Regions from separate parts of the Mesorhizobium sp. M8A.F.Ca.ET.207.01.1.1 genome, predicted to be linked through region 3. Evidence: predicted binding sites of a transcription regulator. Region 3 holds the regulator's gene; each other region holds the start of a gene.
What was found. Region 3 encodes LexA, which represses DNA repair genes until DNA is damaged. Its sites were predicted from a motif close to TGTTCNNNNTGTGTTCNG; they were not measured.
Positions count from the first base shown of each region.

Region 1: EN850_RS10880 (DNA recombination protein RmuC) is a predicted target of LexA. The motif match lies at 3,344-3,361, and genes of this name have one in related genera.
Region 2: EN850_RS23275 (UvrD-helicase domain-containing protein) is a predicted target of LexA. The motif match lies at 4,012-4,029, and genes of this name have one in related genera.

Region 1 covers NZ_SRUS01000003.1:441,391-447,179, forward strand. Annotated here, with positions in the region: gene EN850_RS37705 (hypothetical protein) at 1-78, opposite strand, end outside; gene EN850_RS10870 (cation diffusion facilitator family transporter) at 332-1,291, shown strand; gene EN850_RS10875 (GFA family protein) at 1,408-1,812, shown strand; gene EN850_RS10880 (DNA recombination protein RmuC) at 2,058-3,311, opposite strand; gene def (peptide deformylase) at 3,415-3,945, shown strand; gene fmt (methionyl-tRNA formyltransferase) at 3,950-4,903, shown strand; gene EN850_RS10895 (N-acetyltransferase) at 4,900-5,406, shown strand; gene truA (tRNA pseudouridine(38-40) synthase TruA) at 5,430-5,789, shown strand, end outside.
Region 2 covers NZ_SRUS01000008.1:99,013-104,801, forward strand. Annotated here, with positions in the region: gene EN850_RS23260 (trimethylamine methyltransferase family protein) at 1-93, shown strand, start outside; gene EN850_RS23265 (DUF4239 domain-containing protein) at 183-938, shown strand; gene EN850_RS23270 (hypothetical protein) at 994-1,308, shown strand; gene EN850_RS23275 (UvrD-helicase domain-containing protein) at 1,347-3,971, opposite strand; gene EN850_RS23280 (glucose/quinate/shikimate family membrane-bound PQQ-dependent dehydrogenase) at 4,229-5,789, shown strand, end outside.
Region 3 covers NZ_SRUS01000006.1:401,265-407,053, forward strand. Annotated here, with positions in the region: gene gltX (glutamate--tRNA ligase) at 1-280, opposite strand, end outside; gene EN850_RS20300 (ComEC/Rec2 family competence protein) at 384-2,840, shown strand; gene lexA (transcriptional repressor LexA) at 2,834-3,577, opposite strand; gene EN850_RS20310 (GntR family transcriptional regulator) at 3,988-4,761, opposite strand; gene EN850_RS20315 (ABC transporter substrate-binding protein) at 4,916-5,789, shown strand, end outside.

The DNA.
Region 1 (5,789 bases), on a different contig from region 3:
CGGAGCGGCTACAGGCTTCTTGGCGTCTTTCTTCGGTTTGCGGGCTTCCTTGCCTGCCTTCATCGCACCTTTAGCCATGATTCGTTCCTCCAGTTGCGGGAAACGGAGTGAAACAAGACAAGCGTCTCTAGGCAAGGGGCTGTTTCCGTCCCGCCACCACTGCCAGTGCCCGTATCAACCGCTTTTCCGGCCCCCAATGGCCTCGGGCGGGCAACGCCGAGGCCTGAACGGATCGACGGGTTATGCGTTCAGGATGGATATGGAGCTTCAGCGCGCGGGTGGCTAAGCTCCCCGGCACAAGCTCGCGAGTATCGGAGGCGGCGAGGAAGCGATGGCAGGGCACGGCGGCTCCAGAACGGTCATCTATGCGGCGCTCGCCGGCAATCTCGCAATAGCGCTGACCAAGTTCGCCGCCGCCTTTTTCACCGGCAGTTCGGCCATGCTGTCGGAAGGCGTGCACTCGCTCGTCGACACCGGCAATGGCGGCCTGCTGCTTTACGGCATGCACCGCGCCGCGCGCCCTGCGGACAGTACGCATCCGCTCGGGCATGGCCGGGAGCTCTATTTCTGGAGCTTCATCGTCGCCCTGTTGGTCTTCGCGCTGGGCGCCGGCGTGTCGTTCTACGAGGGCGTCGTCCACATCTTGGCGCCGGAGCCGGTCGCCAACGTCAAGGTGAACTATGTCGTTCTCAGCCTGTCCTTCCTGTTCGAAGGCAGCTCCTGGCTGGTGGCACTGAAGGAATTCCGCAAGCAGAAGGGCAGGCAAGGCTGGCTGCGGGCCGTGCAATCGAGCAAGGACCCAAGCGTCTATACGGTGCTGTTTGAAGACAGTGCCGCCCTGCTCGGCCTGACCGTCGCCTTTGCCGGCATCCTGGCGGCGGAGATTTTCGAGATGCCCGAACTTGACGGCGCCGCCTCGATCGGCATCGGGCTCATCCTCGGCGCGACGGCAATCTTCCTGGCGCGTGAAAGCAAGGGCCTGCTCATCGGCGAGCCGGCCTCACCCGAGGTGCAGAGGAAGGTGCTGGCAATCGTCCAGCAGGATCCGGCGGTGCAGCGGGCGAACGGTGTGCTGACGGTGCATATGGGACCGGAAGAGATCGTTGCCGCCCTGAGCATCGAATTCGAGGACCATCTGGCGGCGCCGGAGATCGAGGCCTGTGTCGAACGCATCGAGGCGCGGCTGAAGAAGGAAATGCCTGAGATCGCGCGGCTGTTCGTCAAGCCGCAGACCACGGGCACCTGGGAAAAGCGGCGTAAGGTGATCGAATCCGCGTCCGATGAAAGTTGAGCATGATCCCGAAAACCCTCTTCGTGATCCATGCCCTGGCCTCTGGACCAGCGCCGCGCCGTTGCCTCGCATCCCCGCGTCGCTAAGATCAGCCGATCGATTTTGGAGGAATGACGATGAAGATAGACGGCGGCTGTCATTGTGGTGCCATCACCTACGAGGCGGAGGTCGACCCGGAAAAGACCTCGATCTGCCACTGTACCGATTGCCAACAGCTGACCGGTACGGCCTTTCGCGTCACCGTTCCCGCGCCGCAGGATCACTACCGGATCACCAGGGGCGCGCCGAAAATCTATATCAAGACCGTGGCGAGCGGCGCCAAGCGCGCCCAGGCTTTTTGTGCCGACTGCGGCTCGCACCTTTATGCGACATCGGTCGGCGACGGTCCGAAGGTCTATGGGATCAGGGTCGGGACCTCGCGGCAGCGTCAGGACCTGGTCCCGAGACACCAGAAATGGCACCGGTCGGCGCTGCACTGGCTTCCGGACTTCGAGGGCATGACGACGGTGGAGGAGCAGTAGGGTTAGTAGGCTCCCACAAGACCTCTGCGATTAGCGAAGCCTCCTATCGCTTCGTCATCCTCGGGCTTGACCCGAGGATCCATGCCGTGACCTTGCCGAAGGATGCCGTGGAACGGAATTCTGCACTGTTGCGGCGCGCCGCGGTCGCGGCATGAATTCTAGGGTCTGCGCGCGTCGCTCCGCTCCTTGCTCCGCCCTAGAATGACGATGGGATAGACGCTTCGCTAATCTCTGGCGTCGAGCGGCTACTCTCCATCTTCGACGACCCTCAGCCTCAACTGCCCCGTCTTGGAATCAGCCACGCGCGGTGCGGCTTCCACCTTGGCGGCGCCGCCGTGTGGGACGTCGGCCTCGCCTTCTCCGAACTCCAGCGCCTCGATCTTCTGGCCGCGCTTGGTCACTTTCGAGGTCGAGACGAGGATGTCTTCGATATCCTTGGCCGACTGGCCGAAATGGCCCTGCAATTTGCGCACCCGCTCGTCGACACGCTGGACATCTTCCATCAGCCTGATGACTTCACCCTGGATCAGATGCGCCTGCTCGCGCATGCGGGCATCCCTCAGGATCGCCTGGATGACCTGGATCGACAGCATCAGCAGCGAAGGCGAGACGATGATGACGCGGGCGCGGTGCGCCTTCTGCACGACCGCTTCGAAATTCTCATGGATTTCGGCGAACACCGATTCCGACGGCACGAACATGAAGGCCGTGTCCTGCGTCTCGCCCTGGAGCAGGTATTTTTCCGAAATGTCGCGAATATGGACCTCGATGTCGCGGCGAAAGGCCTGGGCCGCGACCTTCTGCAGGTCGGCGCCGTCGGCGGCGCGGATGGCATTCCATGCTTCCAGCGGAAATTTGGCGTCGATGGCAAGTGACGGCGCGCCGTTCGGCATTTTCACCAGGCAGTCCGGCCGGCTGCCGTTCGACAGCGTCGCCTGGAATTCATAGGCCCCATGCGGCAGGCCGTCGGCGACGATCGCCTCCATGCGCGACTGGCCGAAGGCGCCGCGGGTCTGCTTGTTGGAGAGGATCGCCTGCAGCTGCACGACCTGGCCGGCCAGCGACTGGATGTTGCCTTGCGCGGTGTCGATGACCGCCAGCCGCTCCTGCAGTTTCGCCAGGCTCTCATGCGTGGATTTGGTCTGCTCGGTCATGGTCTGGCCGATGCGGCCGGTCATGGCGTCGAGGCGCTGGCCGATCGATTGCGTCAATTCGGCCTGCCGGGCGCCGAAAACTTCGGCGATGGCCCCCATGCGGCCCTGCATTTCAGCCTGCGACTGCAAAATACCAGCCATGCGTGTCTCGGCGTCGCGGGCATGGTCGGCGGCCTCCGCGGCGGCGACCGCGCGCGCCTTGGCCGACCGCCACAGCGCAACGACGAGCGCCACGAACAAGCCGAGAAACAGCAAGGCGCCGAAGGCCAGCGCGTGACCCAGCGTGATTGTCGAGGCGCCGAGCCGTATGACAGGCTCCGAAAAGATGGTGCTGAGATCATTCATGTGGACAGCATAGCCGATTCGGCGGGCGGGCACAGATCAAAACGTGAACGAGGCTCAGGCGCACCGGTTGACGCCTTTCCTTGGAGGTCTTAGGTGAAACGCCATGCCGATCAAGCCGCTCATCATCCTTCCCGACCCCATCCTGCGCCAGGTTTCCAAGCCGGTGGAGCGCGTCGACGCGCCCTTGCGCAAACTGGCCGACGACATGCTGGCGACCATGTATGACGCGCCCGGCATCGGGCTGGCGGCAATCCAGATCGGCGAACCGCTGCGCATGCTGGTGATCGACCTTGCCAAGGAAGACGAAACGCCGGCGCCGCACGTCTTCATCAACCCGGAGATTCTCGAAAGTGCCGACGCGCGGTCGGTCTACGAGGAAGGCTGCCTGTCGATCCCGGATTACTATGCCGAGGTCGAGCGCCCGGCTTCCGTGCGGGTCAAATATCTCGACCGCGACGGCACGCTGCAGGAGATGGAGGCCGAGGGCCTGATGGCGACCTGCCTGCAGCACGAGATCGACCACCTCAACGGCGTGCTGTTCATCGACCACATCTCGAAGCTGAAGCGCGACATGGTGGTAAAGAAGTTCAGGAAGCTCGCCAAGGACAAGGCGCCGGGCAAGCTGGTGGGATAGGGCAATGCCCCTTCGCGTCATCTTCATGGGCACGCCGGAGTTTTCGGTGCCGACGCTGCGCGCCATCGCTGAAGCCGGACATGAGATAGCGGCCGTTTATACGCAGCCGCCGCGCGCCGCAGGCCGGCGCGGGCTGGAGCTGACGCCGTCGCCGGTGCAGCGCGAGGCCGAGCGGCTGGGCATCGAGGTGCGCACGCCGGCATCGTTGAAAGGCGAGGCCGAACAGGCTGCCTTTGCTGCGCTCGGCGCCGATATCGCCGTGGTCGTCGCCTATGGTTTGCTTCTGCCCAGGGCGGTTCTGGAGGCACCCCGGCTCGGCTGCATCAACGGCCATGCATCGCTTTTGCCGCGCTGGCGCGGCGCCGCCCCCATCCAGCGGGCCATCATGGCAGGAGACCTGGAAAGCGGCATGATGGTGATGCGCATGGAGGAGGGCCTGGACACCGGACCGGTGGCATTGCTTGAAAAATGCGCCATCGACCCCGATATGACAGCCGGCGATCTGCATGATCGATTGATGAGCGTTGGCGCTGCCCTGATGGTGGAAGCGCTGGCACGGCTGGAACGGAATACCCTGACATTTACCGCGCAAGCGGCCGAAGGGGTGACTTACGCCAGGAAAATCGATAAATCCGAGACGCGCGTGGACTGGACGCGGCCTGCGGCCGATGTCCACAATCACATTCGCGGCCTGTCGCCCTTTCCCGGCGCCTGGTCCGAAATTGAATTTGGCGGCCGCATGGAACGGCTGAAACTGCTTCGCTCGACGCTGTCCGAAGGCCTGTCGCCTTCGGAAGATTTGGGCGAGTCGGGAGGAATTCTCGATGACCGGCTGACGGTCGCCTGCGGAAAAGGCGCGATCAGGCTGGTCGAAGTTCAACGTGCGGGCGGAAAGCCCGCCGCCGCGTCGGAATTCCTGCGCGGAGCCAAGATCGAAAAAGGACTGAAATTCTCATGAGCATGATGTCGATACGCGCGGCGACGCCGCGGGACCGCGAGGCCATCCGCCTCGTCGAGGAACACGCTTTCGGCCAGCAGGCGGAGGCCGGACTGGTCGACGCGCTGGTGACCGGCGGTGATGCCGTCGTCGAACTGGTGGCGGAAGAAGACGGGCAAGCCGTTGGCCACATCCTGTTTTCGCGCCTGTTCGTGCAGAACGGCGGCAAGAGTTTTGCCGCCGTGGCGCTTGCCCCGCTGGCGGTGGAGCCGTCTTTTCACGGCTCCGGCATCGGCGGCGCGCTGATCCGCGAGGCCCATATCCGGCTCAAGGACGCTGGCGAGACACTGGCCGTTGTGCTTGGTGATCCGGCCTATTACGGCCGTTTCGGCTATAGCCACGCCCGGGCTGAAAAGTTCGACAGCGAATACCAAGGCGAAGCGCTGCAGGCGCTGGCCTGGGGCGACGCACCCGAAGCCGGCAGGCTGGTCTACGCCTCCGCCTTCACCGCTCTCGCCGCCTAGGCGAGAGCGTACAGCCGACCGGCATGCCGCGTTTTCGCCTCGACATCGAATATGACGGCAGCCTGTTTGCCGGCTGGCAGCACCAGGCCGATCAGCCTTCGGTGCAGCAGGCGATCGAACAGGCGATCGAGAAATTCTGCGGCGAGGCGGTCCGGCTGCGCGCCGCCGGCCGCACCGATGCCGGCGTGCACGCCACCGCGCAGGTGGCGCATGTCGACCTTGCCAAGGCGTGGCCCGACGACAAGGTGCGCGATGCCATCAATGCGCACCTGCAGGCGGCGGGCGCGCGCATTGCCATCCTGAAAGCTGCAGTCGTTTCCGACGACTTCGATGCCCGTTTCTCGGCCACCGGCCGGCACTATCTCTACCGTGTCCTCAATCGG
Region 2 (5,789 bases), on a different contig from region 3:
GAGCCGCCCGCTTCGGCCGCCGCCACGTCAGGCGTGCTCGACGCGTTCATCGCCCGGCGCACCGAAGAAGGTGGAGCGGCACCGGTTTCCTGAAGGCCGGCAAACGCGCACCAAGAGGTCTGAAGCTGGCTCAATTCCAGCAGCCATTGGCAATTCGTGCGTCTCGTGCAGAAATGAGCGGCATGCGCGAAGCGTCGATCGCAATGGTGATCTTCCTGTGCCTGGCGGGGGCAGCTTTCGCCGCCATGGCGGTCTGGCCCAGGATGCCGGTCAGGCATCGCGACGACGATACGAATGCCGTGGTCCGGCTCGCCGCCAATCTGTTCGGAGTGATGACCTCGCTGATGCTTGGGCTGATGATCAACTCGGCCAAGAACACCTTCGAATCGATCGATCACAATGTGCATGCCTATGCGACGGAGCTGATCCTGCTCGACAGGACCTTGCGCCAATACGGACCGCAAACCGACACGGTGCGCCAGCCGCTGGTTGCCTATGTGCAGGGGGTGGTGGCCGATGCCATGCAGGGCGACGAGACGCCTGCCGCCGGCAACGAGCTGTCCGAACATCTGTTGACGGAGATCGGCACGCGGCTGAGCGCGCTGCCGCCGGCCGACGCGGCGCGCGCCTCCGTCTTGCAGGACGCCCGTCAGCGCCTGCAGAAAGTGCTGGAATTGCGCTGGGTGCTGATCGAGCAGTCGGAGGGCACGATCCCCTGGCCGCTGATCGTCATGCTGGTTACGTGGCTGGCGCTGATCTTCGCCAGTTTCGGGTTCAGGGCGCCGAGGAATGCGATCACTGCCGCGACCTTCATGGTCTCGGCCGCGCTGATTGCCGGGGCGATCTACCTGATCCTGGACATGGATGTGGCGTTCTCCGGCCCGATCCAGATTTCGTCGGCGCCGCTGGAGCGGGCCTTGGCGGAATTGCAGCGATGATGCGGAACCGGCGGCATTCCCCAGACATCCATCGGGATGGCCAATGGAGGACGACATGGGTTTCGACCAGTATCACGAACCGCCGGAAGAACTGTCGCAGCAAGTGCGCACCTTCGCCCGCATGATCGCCTCGCTGATCGAGGAGGCGGAAGCGATCGGCTGGTACGAACAGCGCATGTCGGTGGAGAAGGACCCGCAAGCCAAGGCGATCATGAAGAACGCGCAGAGCGAGGAGTTCAAGCATTTCGGCATGGACCTCGAATTCCTGCTGCGCCAGAAGACGGACTGGCGCGCGGAACTGAAGGAAATCCTGTTTACGACAGGGGATATCGTGAAGGCCGGTGAGCGGGGCGAGAAGAAGCTGGATTGAGCGACGTCGCCGGCTTCTTGTCAAAGCCACGCCTCAACTCACACAGCCGCTACAAACCCATCCAGCACGCGTTTCTGGCCGGCCTTGTCGAAGTCGATGGTCAGCTTGTTGCCTTCGATGGCCGCGATGTTGCCGTTGCCGAATTTCTGGTGGAAGACGCGGTCGCCGACGTTGAAGGGGGAGGGCTTGTCGGCCACGGATTTTGCGACCAGTTCGCCGTCGATGGTGCGGCCCTTTACGCTGGTGCGGCCGGCGCCGTAGCCGGAGTCTGTCTCGCCATAGCCGATGCGTTCGATCTGATGGCCCGAGCGCGTGCCCCAGTTGCGGTCGGTCGCCTCGGTGCGGTTGGCCTGCGCGCGCTGCCAGCCCGGTGTCGAATAGGTGTTGGAGAAGGCGCCGGATTTTTCCGTGCCGCCCGAATTGCCGCCGATATTGTCGAAGCGCGAGGCGCCATACGGGTTCTGTCTTCCTGCCCCTTGGCTGCCGCCACGGCCGGACGCGAACGAGCCGCCGCCATAGGGATTGCCGTAGCCGCCGTAGGAATTGCCGGCTTCGGCGACCTCGACATGGGCTTCCGGCAGTTCCTCGAGGAAGCGCGACGGAATGGTCGATTGCCAGAGGCCGTGGATGAGGCGGTTGGAGACGAACCAGATATGCAGGTTCTTCTTGGCCCGCGTCAGGCCGACATAGGCGAGGCGGCGCTCTTCCTCGAGCCCCGAACGGCCGCCTTCGTCCAGCGCGCGCTGATGGGGAAACAGGCCTTCCTCCCAGCCGGGCAGGAAGACGGTCTCGAATTCGAGGCCCTTGGCCGAGTGCAGCGTCATGATGGAAACGGCATCGAGCCCGGCATTCTGCTCGGCATCCATGACCAGCGCGACATGTTCGAGGAAGGAGCGCAGCGACTCGTACTCCTCCATCGAGCGGAGCAGTTCCTTCAGGTTCTCCAGCCGGCCGGGGGCTTCCGCCGAACGGTCGTTCTTCCACATGTCGGTGTAGCCGCTCTCTTCGAGAATGGTCTCGGCGAGCTCGGTGTGCGGCGTGGTTTCCAGCGCCTTCTGCCAGCGTTCGAAATTGGCCGCGACCTCGCGCAGCGCGGCGCGCGGTTTCGGCTTCAGCTCGTCGCTTTCGGCGAGCGTGCCCGCCGCCTCCAGCATCGGGATGCGCATGCCGCGCGCCGTGTCGTGGATCTGCCGGATGGTCGCTTCGCCCAGGCCGCGCTTGGGCACATTGACGATGCGCTCGAAGGCGAGGTCGTCGGTGCCGTTGGCGACGACGCGGAAGAAGGCCAGTGCGTCGCGGATTTCCATGCGCTCGTAAAAACGCGGGCCGCCGATGACGCGATAGTTCAGGCCGAGCGTGATGAAGCGGTCCTCGAAGGCGCGCATCTGGAAGGACGCGCGGACGAGGATCGCCATGTCGTTCAAATTGTGCTTCTGGCGCTGGTAGGCCTCGATGGTCTCGCCGATGGCGCGGGCTTCCTCCTCCGAATCCCAGGCGGCGTGGACGTTGACCTTGCCATCCTCGGGATCGTTGCGGTCGGTGAACAGCGTCTTGCCGAAACGGCCCTCATTGTAAGCGATGAGATGGGAAGCGGCGCCCAATATGTGTGCGGTCGAGCGGTAGTTGCGTTCCAGCCGGATGATGGTGGCGCCGGGAAAATCCTTGTCGAAACGCAGGATGTTGTCGACCTCCGCGCCGCGCCAGCCATAGATCGACTGGTCGTCGTCGCCGACGCAGCAGATGTTAACGGTGGCCCTGTCGCGCGAGGCGCCCCCCTCTGTCCTGCCGGACATCTCCCCCTCAAGGGGGGAGATCGGCTTGCCTTCCGGCCGCTGCGCGAGCAGCCGCAGCCACATGTACTGGGCGGTGTTGGTGTCCTGGTACTCGTCGACGAGGATGTATTTGAAGCGCCGGTGATAGTCCTTCAGCACATCGGGATTGGCGCGGAAGATGCGGATCGGATGGCAGAGCAGGTCGCCGAAATCGCAGGCGTTGAGCGTCTGCAGACGCTCCTGATAGGCCTTGTAAAGCTCGCGGCCCTTGCCGTTGGCGAAGCTGCGCGCATCGCCCTCGGCGATGTCGGCCGGACCCTGGCCCTTGTTCTTCCAGCCGTCGATCATCTGGGCGAACTGTTTTGCGGGCCAGCGCTTGTCGTCCAGGCCCTCGGCCTGGATCAACTGCTTGATCAAGCGCACGACGTCGTCGGTGTCGAGGATGGTGAAGTCGGATCTCAGGCCGGCAAGCTCGGCATGGCGGCGCAGCAGCTTCACGCCGATCGAGTGGAAGGTGCCGAGCCATGGCATGCCCTCGACATTGCCTTCGCCGATCAGGATGCCGATGCGCTGCTTCATCTCGCGCGCGGCCTTGTTGGTGAAGGTCACTGCCAGGATCTGCGAGGGGAAGGCCCTGCCGGTGGCGAGGATGTGGGCGATGCGGGTGGTGAGCACGCGAGTTTTGCCGGTGCCGGCGCCGGCCAGCACCAGAACCGGGCCTTCGGTGGTCTCCACCGCCAGCCGCTGCTCGGGGTTCAGCCCCCTGAGATAGTCCGGCGCATTGTTCTGGCCGCCGCGGGCGGCCATGGCGCGCGCGGCAATGCCCGACGGGGCCGTGGGCCGCGCATTGGGTTCGTCGAAAAAGGGCATGTCTTCGGAAAAGCCGGACATCTCCCCCGAATGTAGTGATTCGGGAGGGAAAGACCAGAACTGTCTACGTTTTGTTCCGCTAAAGTGCCTGATAAGGCCACTCGAGCGATATGGCGGCCGCGTTGTGAACAACCGCAGGGGGACAAGGTTGCCGCCGCGGACCCATGACCTACGCTTGACAGGCGCGGCGGTCGGGAGAAAGTTGCGTACGGGGCAGCACGCAATGCCGGGTTGCCTAAGGCCGCCTCCATGCGCGCAACAGTCGAAGGAGTATCATCTTGGCTGTCACCATCACCTCCCTCGTCCTCTTCCTCATCGGCCTGGCGCTTGGCGCCGGCGGTATCTGGTTGGCTTCGCTGGGCGGCAGTTGGTACTACATCATCGTCGCTCTCGCCTTCCTGGTCGCCGCCTGGCTGCTCTACCGGCGCCGTTCCACTTCGCTCTGGCTCTACGCGGCGATCGTGCTCGGCACGCTTGCCTGGGCGGTCTGGGAAACCGGCTTCGACTGGTGGGAACTCGGCCCGCGCGGCGGCATCATCGTGCTGGTGGCGCTGTGGCTGCTGACGCCGTGGGCGCGGCGGGGCCTTGCCGGTCCGGACGGCCGCGCGCCACTGATCCTGGCCGTGCTGGCATCGCTGGCGGTGGCCGGCTATTCGATGACCACGGACCCGAAGGACATAGGCGGCGCGCTCGACACCGACAAGGTGATACCCAACGCCAATCTCGGCGGCGATGTGCCGGCGGGCGAATGGCACTATTACGGGCGCACGCAGTTCGGCCAGCGCTATTCGCCGCTCGACCAGATCACACCGGATAATGTCGCCAATCTGCAGCCGGCCTGGACCTACCGCACCGGCGACGTGAAAGGTCCGGACGATGTCGGCGAGACCACCTACCAGGTGACACCGCTCAAAGTGGGGGACACGCTCTATATCTGCACGCCGCACAATTTCGCCATCGCGGTCGATGCGGCGACCGGCAAGGAGAAGTGGCGCTACGATCCCAAGATCAAGCTCGACAAGGACCGACAACACCAGACCTGCCGTGGCGTCTCCTATTATGCCGATGCCGCCGGCGCCGCCGGCCAGCCCTGCGCGACGCGCGTCTATCTGCCGACCTCGGATGCGCGGCTGATCGCGCTCGACGCCGCCAACGGGCAGGTTTGCCCGGCCTTTGCCGAGGGCGGCACGCTCAATTTGTTGACCAACATGCCGTATCCGAAGTCCGGTTATTACTACTCGACCTCGGCGCCGCTGATCGCGGGCGGCAAGATCATCGTCGGCGGCGCGGTCAACGACAATTACTCGACGCAGGAGCCGTCCGGCGTCATTCGCGCCTATGATGCGAGCACCGGCAAGCTGCTATGGAACTGGGATTCCGGCAATCCGGACCAGACAACGCCGCTGGCGGCCGGCCAGACCTACACCGCCAACTCGCCCAACATGTGGTCGACGCCGAGCGCCGACGAAAAGCTCGGCCTGCTCTACGTGCCGCTCGGCAACCAGACGCCGGACCAGCTCGGCATGGGCCGCAGCGCCAATGTCGAGAAATTCTCCTCCTCGATCACCGCGCTCGACCTCAACACCGGGCAGTTGAAATGGGTGCGCCAGACCGTGCACCATGACCTCTGGGACATGGACGTGCCGGCGCAGCCGAGCCTGGTCGACATCACCAAGGCCGACGGTTCCGTCGTGCCCGCGCTGGTCGGGCCGACCAAGCAGGGCGACCTCTACGTGCTCGACCGGCGCACCGGCGAGCCGGTGATTGCGGTCAACGAGGTGCCGGCGCCCGGCGGCGCCATCGAGGGCGACCATACGTCGCCGACGCAGCCGGCGTCGG
Region 3 (5,789 bases):
GCCGCACCAGTTCCTCGGCCACCTCACGATGGCGCGGCGCCCGCTCGAATTGGGAAACCGCATCGCCGTCCCATGACAGGCCGAGCCAGGTCAGGCCGTCGAGAATGGCTGATGTGGCCGCATCGGTCGAACGCTCCCGATCGGTGTCCTCGATGCGCAGCAGCATCGTACCGCCGGTATGCTTGGCATAGAGCCAGTTGAACAGTGCCGTGCGCGCGCCGCCGATGTGCAGATAGCCGGTCGGCGAGGGGGCAAAACGGGTGATGACCTTGTCGGACATGGAACTCCCGGAAAACGTCTGAAGCTGGGTGCGGAGGGCGCGGACTTTCGCGCTTCGCGCGTTCATGTAGCATAGGGTGTCGAGGGCGCAAGGGGCAGACCCGATGACTGGACGAGGCCGGAGCTCGGATCGGGGCGAGGGCGCCATTGTCGGCGTCAGCGAGCGGTCCCTGTTTGCGACGCCTCCGGCGATCCCGCTGCCGTCGCCGCTCGTGGCTGCGCCCGCAACCCTGCCGTTGCAAGCGGGCTTGCCGGCGCCAACTCCGTCTTCTGCCGCACGCAGGATTGTGCGCGTGCGCCGGCAAATGGGCCTGGTATCCTTGCCTCGCCTGCGCCACGGCTTGGCCAAGGCGGCGGAGCTGGAACTCGACCGGGGCATCGCCTTCCTGCTGGTGCCGGTCTGCCTGGCCGTTGGGGCGATCGGCTACTTTTCGCTGGCGACCGAGCCCGATTTTGCAAAGCCGGTCGCGGTCATGGTGCTGGCGGCGACCTGTGCGTTCGTCTCGCGCTCCTGGCCGAAAACCCATCTGTGTTTCATGGCAGTGATGTTGTGCGCGTTGGGCTTGCTCGCGGCGAAGGTCGAAACATGGCGAGCAGGAACCCGGATGCTGGGTTCGGAAATCTCGACTCAATTGACCGGCCGCGTGGTCTCGCTCGAGGAGATGGAGAGCGGCCGTATCCGGTTGACCATGGACGTGATTTCGACCGCCCGGCCGAAATTGCGCTATGCGCCGGAAAGGGTCCGGCTTTCGGCACGCAAGATACCGCCGGAAATGACCGCTGGCTCGCTTATCACAGGCTACGCCAAACTGCTGCCGCCGACCGGTCCGGTGCGGCCGGACAGCTACGACTTCTCCTTCGACAGCTATTTCGCAGGCATCGGCGGCAGCGGCTTCTTTCTCGGCAATCCAACGGTTGTCGCTACCGACGATGGTGAGATGTCGCTGCCAGCCCGTCTTTTTTCAAGCATCGAAAACGCCCGCGAAGCCATCGCCGACCACATCAGGGGCAGCATCGGCGGCGCCGAAGGCGAGATCGCGGCGGCGCTGATCGTCGGCGTGCGCGCCGGCATTCCCGATGAAATCAACGAAGCGATGCGGCGTACCGGCATCTATCACATCATTTCCATTTCGGGACTGCATATGGCGCTGGTCGCCGGCACCATCATGGGTCTGTTGCGCGGTGCCTTCGCGCTGTTTCCAGACTTTTCCGCGCGCCGGCCGGTGAAGAAATATGCGGCCGCCGCCGCACTTTTCTCGATCGCCGCCTATCTCGTCATTTCCGGTGTCGTCGTTGCGGCCGAACGCAGCTTCATCATGCTGGCGGTGATGCTGATTGCCGTCTTGTTCGATCGCGCGGCGCTCACCATGCGCAACCTGGCCATCTCGGCGATCGCCGTTATCCTGGTTTCCCCGCACGAGGTCGTCGGCCCGAGCTTCCAGATGTCGTTCGCAGCAACCGCGGCCCTTGTTGGCGCCTATGCCGGCTGGGCGGACCACCGCGCTGGTAAGACGAGGCCACCGTCGCCAAAGCGGTCACTACCCGGGTTCCTGACGCGAAAATTCCTGCTGGCGACAGGTGGATTGGCCATGACCTCCATCATTGCCGGCAGCGCGACGGCGCTGTTTGCCATCTGGCATTTCCAGCGCGTATCGCCGCTCAGCCTGTTCGCCAATCTGGCCGTCATGCCGATCGTGTCGGTGGTCGTCATGCCTTTTGCGGTCCTCAGTTCGCTGGCGATGCCCTTCGGCGCCGACGGCCCGTTTCTCTACGTGATGGGCAAAGGCCTGACAGCGATGATCGCCGTATCGTCATGGATATCGGAGCGCTCGCCAATCGATGGGGTAGGTCTGATCTCGCAGCAATCCGTGCTGCTGGTGGCCGTCGCGCTGGTCATCGCGACGATGGCGACGACCTGGCTGCGGCTCGCGGCACTGCCATTCGCACTTGCCGGTCTGTTGACTGTGTCGGACATACGCACGCCCGACGTGCTGATCTCGGAAGACGCACGGCTGGTCGCACTGCCGATCGGCAATGGCGAACTGGCCGTCAACCGGGAACGTCCGAACGAATTCGCGGCCGACAACTGGAAACGCGCTCTGGTCTCCGAAACAATCGTCAAACCGGAAATGTTCGACAAGGCGGACGGGCAATTCGATATTGCCGCTCCCACCGACCTGCCGCAGGGATCGCCGTTCTATTGCCGCGAAGGCCTTTGCCTTGCCAGGCACCCTTCCGGCGCGATCGTCGCCTATGTCGAGGATCGCAAGAACACCTGGAAAGCCTGCGCCTTCGCCGACCTGATCGTCGTCAATGACGCGACCGCCTATGACGCCTGCCACAATCCGCTGGTTGTCGTCGTCACGAAACGGCAGCTCGCCCGCAAGGGAAGTGCTGCCGTCTTCTTCGATCCCCAGTCGGCCACAACCCCGGCTGTGATCGAATTCGCTGTCGAGGGACCATACCGGCCCTGGCACGAGCAGCGAAAATTCTCACGCGAGGCGAGGGGGCTGCCGCCCTATAAAAAGCCAGACAAGTCCGATGGCAAACCGGCTCAGTAGCGCCTGATCAGCCCGACCAGCTTGCCTTGTACCTTGACTCTGTCCGGCCCGAAAATGCGCGTTTCGTAGGCTGGATTGGCGGCTTCGAGCGCGATCGAGGCGCCTTTACGGCGGAACCGCTTCAGCGTCGCTTCCTCCTCGTCGACCAGCGCCACGATGATTTCGCCCGGACTTGCCGTGTTCGCATTGCGGATGATGACCGTGTCGCCGTCGAAGATACCAGCCTCGATCATCGAGTCACCCTTGACCTCCAGCGCATAGTGCTCGCCGCCCATGATCATATCCGGCGGCACCGAGATCGAATGCGTCTGATGCTGGATGGCATCGATCGGCACACCGGCGGCGATACGGCCCATGACCGGGATGGACACGGCTGAAACCACATCGTCGTCATTGCCGGCCGCGGGCAGACGCGAAGGCGCCGTCGCCGGCTTGAGCTGGCGGCCAAGATTGTTTTGACCAAGGCTGCCCTGGATGACGCTGGGCGAAAATTTCTTTGCCGCGTTCAGGCCGGGCGCGATCGAATCCGGCAGCCGCAGCACCTCCAGCGCGCGCGCCCGATTGGGTAGCCGGCGAATGAAGCCGCGTTCCTCCAGCGCCGTGATCAGGCGATGAATCCCGGATTTGGAGGCAAGATCGAGCGCTTCCTTCATCTCGTCGAAGGAGGGCGGTATCCCGCTTTCCTTGAGCCGTTCGTGGATGAACATCAGCAGTTCATGTTGCTTGCGTGTCAGCATGGCGGCCCCCAAGGCATTGAACGAAGGTCTGAACCAGAATCGAAAAAACAAACCCAGAACAAACACTATCTGTTCCAGTTGTGTTCCGCAACCGTTTAAAGTTTAATGAATTTGTTAAGGCTGCGGATGTTTTTTGTCCGCTACGGCGGGCAGAAGCCGACCTTTTCCGCCATCGGCAGGCCCATTGAAATCGTTATGGTTAATGGCCTGTGGCCCATCCGCTCCCGAGTTTGGCGTCAGCCGTTCGGAAGGCTTTCCCCGGGCGGATTGTATAATTTATCGGTCCGTTATTCGCGGAACGAAACGAAACCAAAACGCCAACGACTGGCAGCTTCGGGGCAGCGATGGACCCAGGCGTCCGGCCCCACTCCGACCAACGCGTGCGAATAGGTGTCGCGGAAGCGCCGGAGTCATCCCGAACCGGCTTTCAAGCTGCCGGCGCGGGCGGCGTATTTGGTCGGGCCGCTGTCTTCGCTGTGGACATAGACGTGCAGGGTGTAGCCGATATGGGCCACCATCAGCGCCTTGGCCCGCTCGACGTCACGATCGAGTGCCGCTTCCATGATCGCGGTATGGTGTTCGATCGCAATCGCTTCGCGCAGCGCCTCCATCGCCTCTTCGTAGCCATCCTTGAGGCCGGCCGCGGCCCGCAATGTCGGCGCCAGACCAAGAAAGCGATGATGCCGGCGCAATTGATCCGAGATCGTCGAGCGGAAACGCAACAGCCAATCGCATGTGGCGGCACTCAGCAGCGCCGCATGGAAAGCCTCGTGATTCTCGTCCCATTTGTCGACCGCCGCATCCGAGGGATCGTCGACCGCGGTTTTGCAACGGGAGAGCCGGTAGTGGGCGGTGACCACGGCATCTTCCCATTCCTTGCCGCCTTTCTCCATCGATTCGAGGAACAGGGGGATCTCGACCACCATCCTGGCGCGCGCCAGGTCCTCCAGTTCGGCCCGCGACACCCGAGCCACGGTAAAACCGCGATTGCTGATGGCGGTGACCAGGCGTTCGGCCTCGAGCCGCGACAAGGCTTCGCGCAATGGCGTCCAGCCGACTCCATAGGTGCCGCGCAGTGCACTCAGTTTGAGCGGGGCGCCGGGCATGAGGCGCGTGGTCAGGATATCGCGCCGCAACAGCTGATAGGCTGCCTCCGTCTTTGTGGAGCTCGTTTGATCCTGCATCGCGGTCCATCCGTCGTCTGGCAGGGGAAAATTATATATGATGTAGGGGCATGGCAAGAATTATATATAATGTTTGACACAAGCCGGCGGACTGACCATGATCGTTTGCAGTAGCCGCGCTGCAAGCGGCGCTGATCAAATCTGGGAGGAAATGATGTTGAAGTCGAAATCCGCTTGGTTGTCGGGTTTGTTCCTGGCTAGCGCGTTGATGGTGAGCGCCGGCAGTGCCGCCGCCGACCAGATACGCATCGGCATTGCCAATTTCGGCGAGCACCCCCAGCTCAACGCCGCCATAGCCGGCTTCAAGAAGGCGCTGACGGACAACGGCTTCGTCGAGGGCAAGGACGTCGTCTATACGGAAAGCCATACCAATTTCGATGCATCGCTGGTGCCGCAGATGATCGCCAAGCTGCAGGCGGAGCAGCCCAAGCTGATCTACACCATCACCACGCCGGTCTCGCAGATCGCCAAGAAGGCGCTCGCCGGTTCCGGCATTCCAATCGTCTTTGCCGCGGTCACCGATCCAGTGGCGGCCAAGCTGGTGCCGTCGTGGGATTCAGGTGACGAAGGCATGACCGGCGCCAGCGATCTGCAGGACGTCGCCGCGGTGATGGCCTTCACCAAGAAGCTGCTGCCAAACGCCAAGCGCTTCGGCGTGCCTTACAATCCGGGCGAGGCCAATGACGTTGCCTTGGTCGAAAAGATCAAGGCGGCGGCGCCCGCCGCTGGCTTCGAGGTGGTGGAGGTCGGCATCGACAACGTCAATGACATCCAGCAACGTATCGCTTCGCTCGCCGGCAAGGCCGACGTCATCTACGGCCCGGCCTCGAACCTGATCCAGCCGGCGATCGCCGCTGTCTCCGCCGCCGCCCGCCAGGCCGGTATCCCGGTCGTCAACTCCGATGACAGCGCGGTCCGCAACGGCACCGTGCCGGCGAGCTTCGCGGTCAATTACACGCAGGTCGGCATCAATGCCGGCGACATTGCCGCAGAGATACTCAAGGGCAAGGATCCCAAGACGATCGCGC